3 regions of the Pantoea sp. AS142 genome follow, and region 2 is predicted to be linked to each of the others. Evidence: predicted binding sites of a transcription regulator. Region 2 holds the regulator's gene; each other region holds the start of a gene.
What was found. Region 2 encodes ArgR, which controls arginine synthesis, uptake and breakdown. Its sites were predicted from a motif close to ANTGAATAAAAATACANT; they were not measured.

Region 1 (4,238 bases), on a different contig from region 2:
TAACAGAATATAGATCTTTTCCCTCATTTTATTACCCCTTCCATTAAATACTTGTTAATAAAACTGACCGTCAGGAATAAGGTGGCTGGCCTCTTCCCATCGGTGGACAGAGCAAAAAAAAACCTGATTCATAATTCCTCTCTGGCAAAGAGGAATTATGAATCAGGTTTTGCTTAAAATAATAACAACCCTGGTTTGGCAACGGCTACTATACTTATCCCTCAGAGAAAAAAAAGAAGAGAAAAAACATTCTGTGAGGGATGACTCAAATAATATCCCGCAAAAGTAACTAATACGTATTAAATTGATAATTAACGTTTGTCTTTTTGTTATTAACTAAATCAACCCGATTCAATTTAAAACAGTAACGACCGCCAGAAGAGCGGCCGTGTTGACTATTATCAAAATGCCGGTATGCCGCTGTGAAAGCGTAATTCGCTGTCGGGTTCGCTGATTAACCGCCCTTCTGTTACCCCAATCGCCTGCACCCGTGGCGCGATATCTTTGGTGGAAATCTGCGCTGCCAGAGTCAGATAGTCCTGATAATGCCGCGCCTCGGAGCGCAGCAGCGACAGATAGAACTTCGCCAGTTCATCATCAAGATAGGGCGCCAGACTGGCGAAACGCTCACAGGAGCGCGCCTCAATGTAAGCGCCACAAATCAGCTTATCTACCAGCGTTTCCGGCTCATGAGTCGTGACTTCGCGCAGCAGCGATTTGGCATAGCGGCTGGAGGTGATCTTCTGATAGACCAACCCGCGCGACTGCATAATCTCCCACACCTGATAGAAATGATGCAGCTCCTCTTTAATCAGCAGCACCATCTTCTCCACCAGTTCATCCGCCCACGGCATCGCATTGCGCATGATGATACGTTTCGTCAGGTTCTTATGGGCGTTGATAAAGTCGCTGTCGCCATCTTCGCGGAAGATAAAATCTTCATAGGGTTTCAGCCATGCCAGAATGGCGTCGCCGCTGGGTTTGTCAGCAACATATTTGCGGATCAACCACACCGCAGTCTGAGCGGCTTTCAGCTCGCATACCAGATGATCGGTTAACAGAAGAGTCAGATTTTCCGGCTTGCGCGCCTCATCAATCCAGGCTTGTGGCGTGCGGCAGCGCAGAAACTGATAGATCGGTTCAAGTAAGGGTGCGTAGTTCATGATGTCAAAATAAGTGGCTGAGGTGACAGGCGGAGAACTCTCCGCCCCGGCTACTTAGTGGCGAATGCCATCATCTTCTTCGTCGATGGCATCTTCATCATCTTCATCTTCGGCATCGGGGTCTTCAAAGTAGGTGCCCCAGCCGTCGTAATCCACGTTGTATTTACCAATCAGGTTCACCAGTTGCTCAACCTGCACATCGATCAGTTCAGACTTCAGCGCGGATTCACTGATGATGTCGACGCACATGACGGTGGTGCCATCTTCCAGCTCCAGCTCTTCCGGCTCGGTGACTTCATAACCCAGCTTGAACGCATCAACAGCGGCTTTTTCCAGTGAATCAAAATTATTGCATGAGAGATGGTGCTCAATGGTATAGAGCGCTTCAGGATCGCTGCCATCCTCCAGCAGCTCTTCGATAATCTGCCGTGTCTCTTCCTGCTGCTCTTCCAGTAATGCTTCATATGCCATGACGATGTCCTCTCTGAGTTCGGCAATAAACAATTATTTTCCCACACTGCCTGTCGCGCCACTACACAAAACAAAAAGTTTATTAGCCCCCACACTTGAAAATGCATATTCATACGGTTAAATTGAATTTTAATTCACTTTAATGATTACCGGAGTGTTGTATGAGTCAGCTTTATCAGCGTCATTTCCTCAGGCTTCTGGATTTTACCCCCGCCGAAATTAATCACCTGCTCACCCTTTCTGCTGAATTAAAACAGGCCAAAAAGAGCGCCAGCGAAGTACAGTATCTGAAAGGTAAAAACATTGCGCTCATCTTCGAAAAAGACTCGACCCGTACCCGATGCTCTTTCGAAGTTGCCGCTTATGACCAGGGTGCGAACGTCACTTATCTTGGCCCGAGTGGCAGTCAGATCGGCCATAAAGAGTCGATGCGCGACACAGCACGAGTGCTGGGCCGAATGTACGATGGCATTCAGTATCGCGGTTACGGCCAGGAACTGGTGGAAACGCTGGCGGAACATGCCGGTGTACCGGTGTGGAACGGCCTGACCACTGAGTTTCATCCCACTCAACTGCTGGCCGATCTGCTGACTATGCAGGAGCATCTGCCAGGCAAAAAACTCAGCGAGATGACGCTGGTCTACGTCGGCGATGCACGCAACAACATGGGTAACACCATGCTGGAAGCCGCGGCAATGGCAGGGCTGGATCTGCGTCTGGTGGCACCAAAGAGCTGCTGGCCAGAGGAAGAACTGGTGGCACATTGCCGTGACGCCGCGCAGCAGACCGGCGGGGAAATCACCCTCACTGAAAATATTGCCGACGGCGTGAAAGGCGCTGACTTTATCTACACCGATGTCTGGGTGTCGATGGGCGAAGACAAAGCAGTGTGGGCTGAGCGTATTGCCCTGCTGCGTGACTATCAGGTCAACCGGGCGATGCTCGATCTGACCGGCAACCCGCAGGTTAAATTCCTGCACTGCCTGCCCGCCTTCCACGACGACCAGACCACACTGGGCCAGCAGATGGCAGAACAGTACGATCTGCCCAACGGTATGGAGGTAAGCAACGAGGTGTTTGAGTCGCCGCACAGCATTGTGTTCGACCAGGCGGAGAACCGCATGCACACGATCAAAGCGGTGATGGTGGCCACGCTGGGCCAGCGCTGAGTGACGGGTCTCGTTGAACCGATCTCACTCAACAGCGTTCGCTGGTGCCGGGCTGTTTGTCCGCCCGACCACTGCCGGGCGCTTATCGTCAAAGCAGCCGCAAACGTTTTCCTCTTGCTGCACTACCGCGAACGGGTATAATGCGGCCCAATTTGCCGGAGGAAATATGCTACAGCACAGCGGACAATTTGATGCTCAATCACGCCTGACCGCAGGCGGTGCTGCTGTTTCTTTCGGTCATCGACCCGATCATAAAAAAGCCCCTTAAGCAGGGGCTTTTTTTTGTCCGCAATCCGGCCGCGCAGAGGAGACAGCTATGGCTAACCCGCTATATCGCAAGCACATTATTTCAATCAACGACCTCAGTCGTGAAGAGCTGGAACTGGCGCTGCACACCGCCGCAAAACTCAAAGCCTGCCCGCAGCCGGAACTGCTGAAGCACAAGGTTATCGCCAGCTGCTTCTTTGAGGCGTCGACCCGGACTCGCCTCTCGTTTGAAACCGCGATCCATCGCCTTGGCGCGTCAGTGGTGGGCTTTGCTGACGGCAGTAATACTTCGCTGGGCAAAAAAGGCGAGACTCTGGCCGACACCCTTTCAGTGATCAGCACCTACGTTGATGCGATCGTGATGCGTCACCCGCAGGAAGGCGCCGCGAGACTGGCGACCGGGTTCTCCGGCGGCATCCCGATTCTCAACGCCGGTGACGGCGCGAACCAACATCCGACCCAGACGCTGCTCGATCTCTTCACTATTCAGGAGACGCAAAGTCGTCTTAATCAGCTGAATGTGGCGATGGTCGGCGACCTGAAGTATGGCCGAACCGTGCACTCGCTGACGCAGGCGCTGGCGAAATTTGATGGCAACCGCTTCTTCTTTATCGCGCCCGATGCGCTGGCGATGCCGGCTTATATCACCGACATGCTGGATGAGAAGAATATCGCCTGGTCACGTCACGACAGCTTTGAAGAGGTGATGCCGCAGCTCGATATCCTCTACATGACGCGGGTGCAGAAAGAGCGGCTCGATCCGTCAGAATATGCCAACGTCAAAGCGCAGTTCATTCTGCGCGCTGCCGATCTCAATACGGCGCGCGACAACATGAAAGTGCTGCACCCACTGCCGCGCATCGACGAGATCACCACCGATGTCGATAAAACCCCATACGCCTGGTATTTTCAGCAGGCAGGTAACGGCATCTATGCGCGCCAGGCTCTGCTGGCACTGGTTTTAAACAGCGAACTCGCCCTGTAAGGAGATTCCCCCATGACGCAAGACAACAAATTGCAGGTCGAAGCGATCAAACGCGGCACGGTCATCGACCATATTCCGGCGCAGATCGGTTTTAAATTGCTCTCCCTGTTCCGGCTGACTGAAACCGATCAGCGCATTACCATTGGCCTGAATCTGCCCTCGGGGGAGATGGGCCGCAAAGAT
Region 2 (4,238 bases):
AAAGGCCCCGGTGAGCGGGGCCAAAGGGTTCGTCATAACTCTGACGAGGAATTACTTATAAAGCTGTGCGGTGATGTGATAGTTATCACCGGTGCGCGCCTCAATAACTTTATAGGCGCTTGCACCCTGTGCATCTGCTTTCTGAGAAAGCTCAGCGCGGTAATCCATTGGCGATCCCGCGGTTCCACTGATAGTCACGGTACCCGCAGGCTGCAGGTTCTGCGTCTGATCTCCGTTTACCAGCTGTGCGGCAGATGCGCCAAACGCCATTACGGAAAGCAGGCTGACTGTAGCGATGGTTGTTTTGATATTCATGTTCGTCTCCTCAATACATTCAACAACCTGCGGTTAATCGTAGATGCGGGTCGTCGATATTTTCCAACGCCATCAGGCGTCGGCACGGTTAATTATTTATAAAGCTCAGCGGTCACGTGCCAGGTATTATCCTGGTTGTTTTCGATAATGCGATAATGGCTGGCGCCCTGGGCATCCGCTTTTTCTGACAGCATCTGACGGATATGCGTCTGGTCGCCATTTCGTCCACCCATGCTGATGGTCTGATTCATTGGCTGCAGGCCCTGGGCCTGTTCACTGGAAACCAGGCTGGCGGCGTTAGCACCTACTGAGAACAGGGATGCCAGACTAAGAGCGGCAATCGCTAATTTCATTTTCATGGTCAACTCTCCTGAATTTTTTGCTTCAGCTCTCTGGAGCACAAAAGGGCGCGTCAGACAGAGAGCCGAGGGCATTATGGGTTACGCCTTAGTTATACAGTGCAGCGGTAGCGTGATAATTGCCGTTGTTGTAAGCCTCAATCACGCGATAGGCTTTTGCGCCCTGCTGGTCGGCTTTGTCGCTGAGTTTCTGTTTAATATCCATCGGTGAACCGGATACGCCGCTGACACTGATGGTGCCAACGGCCTGCAGATCCTGCGCCTGTGAAGCATTGATAGATTCTGCTGCAACAGCACCAAATGAAAGTGCAGAGAGAATGCTCAGGGTAGCGATGGTAGTTTCTACGTTCATAGATATTTCCTCGTCGTCTATTTTTATCTTTTTATTTAGTGTGATTCGCATCACGAAAATAAGTATAGAACTAATAACGGTAGAAATTAATACCCCGCTAATAATGTTTTTTCGTGATTCTTTATCCTTATGGCTACTTTTAATAACTTAACGTTATAAAAAACGGGTAAAAAATAGCCTTTAAGCCGCTTTTAATTGTTAAAACAGTGAGATAGATCACTTTAACGTTTAGTGCGAAAGTCAGTGGGGATCGGGCTGGAATTTGATCTGGATCCGGGCAAAGGTACCGATTCAGGAATGTAAAGCAGCGTAAAATAGTGCAGGAAGTGAAGGGGAGTAAGATATCTGACTAATAACAAAGTTTAACAAAGTTCTCGAAGGTGGGGTTATAACGTATTGAAGAGTAAAAAGCCTGCGCGTCAGAGAGAGATCGAACTGACGACCTGAAGCAATGATTGCTGGCCGTCAGTGAGCGATCAGAGTTCCTGTTCAAACAGGTTGAGAATCGCTCCGTGCAGCTGTTTGACCGTGAAATCGCGCGCACGGGTAATAAAGATCGTGTCATCGCCGGCAATAGTGCCAAGAATCCCTTCCGACTTACCCAGCGAATCCAGCAGACGTGCAATCAGCTGAGCAGCACCCGGACTGGTATGAATCACCACCAGCGCGTCGTTGTAGTCGATATCCAGAACCAGGTTTTTTAGCGGGCTGGTCGTCGTCGGCACACCCAGCTCGGCGGGCAGGCAATAAACCATTTCCATCTTGGCATTACGGGTGCGCACCGCGCCAAACTTAGTTAGCATCCGCGAGACCTTGGACTGATTGATATTTTCAAAGCCTTCATCCTGAAGCGCCTGAACAATTTCGCCCTGGGAGCTGAATTTTTCTTCTTTTAATAAGGCCTTGAAAGCCTTGATCAGATCGTCTTGTTTTGATGGGTTTCGCATAGGTTACCAATAAATAGAGAGAATAACCGCGCATCCGCCCGCGGCAGAGTGGTGATTATGCATTTAAATGCATTTTTATGCAATCGGTCGGTTGGTGAGCAGGGTTCGGGCGGCTGCGGGCGGGGATAATAGCAAATAAATCCGCTCAGACCAAAACGCCCGTCACAGCCACGGAAGGCGAAGGTTGCAAAGTTGTTATATTATTGGTGGTGTAATAACAGAAAACGCACGCAGCCGTTCTCTGTCTGACGACGGCAAAGTTGTCGGTCATTCAGGCGCAATGATAAGTAACTTTTGAATCCGGAGATTAAGTGTGAAAACACGTAGAATTAACAGCGGATATTTATCATCGCCTGAGCAGTTGATTAAGGTCTGACACAGATAGAATTTCGGCCCATCTCTGCCCCACCTTAATAAGGAGTTAAGAATGAAAGTTGCCGTTCTCGGTGCCGCTGGCGGCATAGGCCAGGCGCTCGCACTTCTGCTCAAAACCCAGCTTCACGCAGGTTCAGAACTCTCACTGTATGACATTGCGCCGGTAACCCCTGGTGTTGCCGTTGATCTCAGCCATATTCCTACTGCAGTGACTATCAAGGGATTTAGTGGAGAAGACGCGACGCCTGCCTTACAGGGCGCCGATGTTGTACTGATTTCCGCAGGCGTCGCTCGCAAGCCCGGTATGGATCGCGCTGATCTTTTCAATGTTAATGCTGGCATCGTCCGTAACTTGATTGATCAGGTTGCGACGACGGCACCTAAAGCGTTGATCGGTATCATCACCAACCCCGTCAATACAACGGTTGCCATCGCGGCGGAAGTACTGAAAAAGCATGGCGTCTACGACAAAAACCGTCTGTTTGGCGTGACCACGCTGGATATCATCCGCGCCAATACCTTTGTGGCCGCGCTGAAAGGCAAGCAGCCTGATCAGGTTGAAGTGCCGGTGATTGGCGGTCACTCTGGCGTGACCATTCTGCCGCTGTTGTCACAGGTCAAAGGCATCAGTTTCAGCGATCAGGAAGTAGCTGATTTGACTAAACGTATTCAGAATGCCGGTACCGAAGTGGTGGAAGCCAAAGCGGGTGGCGGGTCGGCCACGCTGTCGATGGGTCAGGCTGCTGCGCGTTTCGGGTTGTCACTGGTGCGGGCATTGAATGGTGAGGCTAATGTGGTGGAGTGTGCTTACGTGGAAGGCGAGGGCGAACATGCTCGCTTTTTCTCACAGCCGTTGCTACTGGGTAAAAACGGTATAGCGGAACGCAAGCAGATTGGCACACTCAGCGCTTACGAACAGCAGGCGCTGTCAGGTATGCTCGATACGCTGAAGAAAGATATCGCCCTGGGTGAAGAATTCGTTAAGCAGTGACTGTCGTCTCAGACTGAAAACGCCCGGCTTAGCCGGGCGTTTTGCATTACAAGCCGCCAGATTTATAAGCGCGTGCAGCAGGCGCACCGTTGCTGGCTGGCAGTTTCTTACCCAGCGTCTCCATGCGCATCTGGAACGGCGGGAACGGCATTTCAATACCGTGCTGATCAAATCCGCTCAGAATCAACTGATGCAGCTCATGACGCAGTGGCATACGGTGTCCCATCTCAGCGGCATGAACCCGGAGTTCAAACAATTGAATCCCCTGCTGCAAATCGACCAGGAAAGCTTCCGGTTGCGGCGTATCCAGAACATAACTACAGCGTTCAGCCGCCTGTATCAAAATGGTTGTCACCTGTTCGCTGCTGACTTTGGCCGGGGCCGGGATGGTGAGCACCACGCGCGTCACAGAATCGGACAAAGACCAGTTAATAAACTGTTCGGTAATAAAGGTCTTGTTGGGCACGATAATTTCTTTTCGGTCCCAGTCGGTGATTGTGGTGGCGCGGGTATTGATGCGGGTAATGCTGCCCGTGAGATCGCGTATGGTCACGGTATCGCCGATGCGAATCGGTTTTTCGAACAGAATAATCAGACCTGAGATAAAGTTGGCAAAAATCTCCTGCATCCCGAAACCCAGCCCCAGGCCCAGTGCGGCGACCAGCCACTGCAGCTTCGACCACTCGATACCCATCATTGAGAAACCTATCACCCCCCCAATCAGCAGCAGCAGATATTTGGTCAGCGTGGTGATGGCGTAGCCTGTACCCGGCGTCAGATTGAGGTGCTGCAATAGCGCCAACTCAAGTAGCGCAGGCATGTTACGCACCAACTGTGTGGTGATAATAAACACCAGAATGGCGATTAGCACCGCACCCAGGGTAATCGGCTCGATCGAT
Region 3 (4,238 bases), on a different contig from region 2:
CGGTTTTCAACAATATCAATACGACCGACGCCATGTTTTGCGCCCAGCACATTGAGTTTTTCCAGACACTGGAACGGACTCAGTTTTTCGCCGTTAACCGCCACAACCCGACCTTTCTCTACGGACACAGTCACGTCTTCAGGCTGGTCAGGCGCTTCCAGCGGATCGACAGTCCAGACCCAGCAATCTTTATTCGGTGCATTGGCCGGGCTTTCCAGCACGCCACCTTCAGTAGAGATGTGCCAGGCGTTTTCATCGCGGCTATAGATTTTCTCCAGTGACGCAGTCGTCGGGATGTTGCGCTCTTTCAGGTAATCCAGCAGCGCTTCACGTGAACGCAGGTTCCATTCACGCCACGGTGCCACCACTTTCAGCTGCGGTGCCAGCGCGGTGTAGGTGGTTTCGAAACGCACCTGGTCATTCCCTTTACCGGTCGCGCCATGACACAGTGCATCCGCGCCCACTTTCAGCGCCAGTTCAACCTGCGCTTTAGCGATGATAGGACGCGCCATAGAGGTGCCCAGCAGATAGGTGCCTTCATACAGAGCGCCGGTCTGCAGCACCGGATAAACGTAGTCGCTGATGAACTCTTCACGCAGGTCAACCACGTGGCATTCAGACGCGCCGGACTGCAGGGCTTTCTTCTCCACACCTTCCAGATCGCCGCGCTCCTGACCGATATCAGCTACGAAAGCGACCACTTCACAGCCGCCGTAGTTCTCTTTCAGCCATGGAATGATGGCCGAAGTATCAAGACCACCGGAGTAAGCCAGAACGATTTTTTTGATGTTTTGCGTTTGCATTTCGTAATCCTTGAATCAGAGTCGTTAAGCGAGAATCCGGGTGCCAATCGACACACCGTTAAACAGGTCAGGCAGCCGCTCAGCGTGACGCCAGCTGGCAATATCCACCGGGCGGCCTAGCGTACGCGCCGCATCAAGCGCAGCGTGTACTTTCACAATCATGCCGTCGGTGATAATGCCCTGAGTAATCAGCTGCTCAGCTTTATCGGCGGTCATCTCTTCGATGCGCTGACCTTTGCCGTCGAGAATGCCACTGACGTCTGACAACAAAACTAAATCAGCACCCAGCGTCGAGGCCAGTGCCGTCGCAGCCTGGTCAGCGTTGACGTTCATCAGTTTACCGTCGTCAGTAATGCCGATTGAGCTCACTACCGGCATGTAGCCGGCCGCCAGCAGGGTGTTCAGCAATGCCGGATCGCCCGGCATTGCGTGACCAACGTGGCCAAGTTCTTCATCAAACGGGGCGACATTCACAATGCCCGCATCGCCGAGGCAGAGGCCTACTGCATTAATGCCCGATTTTTTTGCCCAGCCCAGCAGTGTTTTGTTTGCGGTTCCCGCCAGCGCACCGGTAATGATGTCGATCTGATCGGCTGGCGTGACACGCAGGCCATTTTTCTTCTTCACCGGCAGCGCCAGCTTTTTCATCAGTTCATCCACCAGACAACCGCCGCCGTGGACAATGATCAGCGGACGCTGATGGGCGCTACGGTAGTTCAGCAACGCTTCAAATAAGCGGGCTAGCGCTTCTTCGCTGTCTAACAGCACACCGCCCAGTTTGATAATCAATGGATTGGTCATGGTTTATTTGTCCGTTAAAGCAGTGACTGCGTTTCAGAGAAGCCGAACCGGATGTTCAGGCACTGTACCGCCTGCGATGCTGCACCTTTCAGCAGATTATCTTCGGCTGCCACGACAATCAAATGCTCACCCTGCACTTCAAAACCGATATCGCAGTAAGGCAGACCCACAACGGCTTTCAGCGCCGGTACGCCCTGCTCGTAGAGCCGCACCAATGGTTTGTTGTCATAAGCGCGATGGAAAACCGTAGCGATATCTTCGCGGCTGACCCCCGCTTTCAGGCGACAGGTAATTGTCGCCAGAATACCGCGCGGGAAACTGCCCAGATGCGGCGTGAAGATCACCGGTGTCCCGAGGTGCGCGACGATTTCCGGGTGATGACGATGATTGAACAGGCCATAAGGCTGCAGGCTCACTTCGCAGAAGCTGGTACCGACATTGGCTTTACGTCCGGCCCCGCTCACGCCGCTGGTGGCGTTGATCACCGGCCACTGCGCATCGTTTAACAGGCCGGCATCCACCAGTGGCTTCAATGCCAGCTGAGCAGCGGTTGGGTAACAACCCGGCACCGCCACCAGTTGCGCCTGCTGGATTTTCTCATGCTGATATTCCGCCAGGCCGTACACGGCTTTATCCAGCCAGTCGCCATGCTGATGGGTGAAACCATAAAAGCGGGTATAAAAATCAGCGTCATTGACGCGGAAAGCGCCTGACAGGTCGAACACCACACAACCGGCCTTAAGAAATTCCGGAGCCAGATCGTGGCTGACTTCGTGGGCCGTCGCCAGGAACACCACATCCACTTTGTCTCCCCACTCGGCGGCGCTGCTCAGCGGCTGCAGTGGTAAGTCCACGACGCCTTTCAGTTGCGGATGGAGATCGGACAGGCGCTTGCCAGCATCAGGGCTTTGCGCCGAAACCGCCAAAGCGGTTATGTTGATATGTGGATGGCGATTCAGAAAGGTGGCAAGCTCTACACCAGCATAACCACTGGCACCCACGATCAGCGTATTCAACATCAGGCTGTAACCCTTTTTACAGTCGCACGTTCCGGGTCGCGGCCTTGCCCCGTTACCCACCCTGTCATCTGCAGTGATTTAAGGTTCCCTTGCAGAGGACGTTAATGTATTTTTATTCACTATTAATGCATGAATATGGATACATCCTAACCCAAGGACCGCCAACAGTGAAGACAAAATTACCGCCTTTTATTGAACTGTACCGCCAGTTAATCGCCACACCGTCGATTAGCGCAACCGATGCCGCACTGGATCAGAGTAATGAAACTTTAATCAATTTGCTGGCCGGCTGGTTCCGCGACCTCGGCTTTAGCGTTGAAGTGCAGCCAGTGCCCGGCACCCGCAATAAATTTAATATGCTGGCGCGTAGCGGTACTGGTGCGGGCGGCCTGCTGTTGGCCGGTCATACCGATACCGTTCCCTTTGATGATGGCCGCTGGACGCGCGATCCCTTTACCCTGACCGAGCACGACAACAAGCTCTATGGCTTGGGTACGGCAGACATGAAAGGCTTCTTCGCCTTTATTCTTGATACGCTGCGCGATGTGGATGTCAGCATGCTGAGTAAGCCGCTCTATATTCTCGCTACAGCTGATGAAGAGACTACGATGGCTGGAGCCAAATATTTCGCTGAATCGACAACACTGCGTCCCGACTGCGCCATCATCGGTGAACCGACCTCGCTTAAACCGGTGCGCGCGCACAAAGGTCATCTGTCGAATGTGATCCGTATTGAAGGGAAATCGGGCCATTCCAGCGATCCGGCGCGAGGCGTCAATGCCATTGAACTGATGCATGAGTCGATCACCCATCTGATGCAACTGCGCAATACGCTGCAGGAGCGTTATCACCATGACGGCTTTGCCATTCCCTACCCCACCATGAATTTCGGCCATATTCATGGCGGAGACGCCGCTAACCGTATCTGCGCCTGCTGTGAACTGCATATGGATATCCGTCCGTTGCCGGGCCTGTCGCTGGTCGATCTCGATGGGCTACTGAATGAGGCGCTGGCCCCGGTCAGTGCACGCTGGCCAGGTCGTGTAACGGTGGCCGAACTGCATCCTCCGATTCCTGGCTATGAGTGCCCGGCCAACCATAAACTGGTCAGTGTGGTAGAGAAATTGCTTGGTACACCAACCGAGGTGGTCAACTACTGCACTGAAGCGCCCTTTATTCAGCAGCTCTGCCCGACGCTGGTACTGGGTCCGGGTTCGATTAATCAGGCACATCAGCCAGATGAATTTATTGATACTGCATTTATTAAGCCTACGCAGGCGCTTATCACTCAGGTTGTGCAGCATTTTTGTCACTGATTAACAGTAAATGGGGCATTTCACTGCATTAACAGTAAAATGCCCCCTCATTCTGTGGGATTTAACAATAAGAATAACTTATCCCACTTCCTTCCCGATAAATTCTACGAATTTCCGTTAGTTAGCTACATCTTCAGCGCACTTTAACGCATTTGACGAACGCAACTTTACGTGGCTAGATAAAAGACGATGTTATGCCCATCGGGTGATTATCCTGAGCGTTTCAGAATGCGGACAGGCAGCAACGAAGTCGGTTCCCTATAGATTATCGGGAACACAATGTTGCTGATTTTCTGCTG

Region 1: the regulator ArgR is predicted to act here: its motif matches at 1,756-1,773, upstream of argF (ornithine carbamoyltransferase).
Region 3: the regulator ArgR is predicted to act here: its motif matches at 2,727-2,744, upstream of argC (N-acetyl-gamma-glutamyl-phosphate reductase).

The regions. Positions count from the first base shown of each region.
Region 1 covers NZ_JBBCMO010000004.1:59,790-64,027, forward strand. Annotated here, with positions in the region: gene WFO64_RS09730 (OprD family outer membrane porin) at 1-27, opposite strand, end outside; gene miaE (tRNA isopentenyl-2-thiomethyl-A-37 hydroxylase MiaE) at 402-1,163, opposite strand; gene rraB (ribonuclease E inhibitor RraB) at 1,218-1,634, opposite strand; gene argF (ornithine carbamoyltransferase) at 1,796-2,803, shown strand; gene pyrB (aspartate carbamoyltransferase) at 3,120-4,055, shown strand; gene pyrI (aspartate carbamoyltransferase regulatory subunit) at 4,068-4,238, shown strand, end outside.
Region 2 covers NZ_JBBCMO010000011.1:32,397-36,634, forward strand. Annotated here, with positions in the region: gene yhcN (peroxide/acid stress response protein YhcN) at 52-315, opposite strand; gene WFO64_RS18305 (YdgH/BhsA/McbA-like domain containing protein) at 408-674, opposite strand; gene yhcN (peroxide/acid stress response protein YhcN) at 763-1,026, opposite strand; gene argR (transcriptional regulator ArgR) at 1,503-1,973, opposite strand; gene mdh (malate dehydrogenase) at 2,401-3,339, shown strand; gene mscM (miniconductance mechanosensitive channel MscM) at 3,386-4,238, opposite strand, start outside.
Region 3 covers NZ_JBBCMO010000013.1:10,885-15,122, forward strand. Annotated here, with positions in the region: gene WFO64_RS19725 (argininosuccinate synthase) at 1-803, opposite strand, end outside; gene argB (acetylglutamate kinase) at 828-1,604, opposite strand; gene argC (N-acetyl-gamma-glutamyl-phosphate reductase) at 1,619-2,623, opposite strand; gene argE (acetylornithine deacetylase) at 2,791-3,939, shown strand.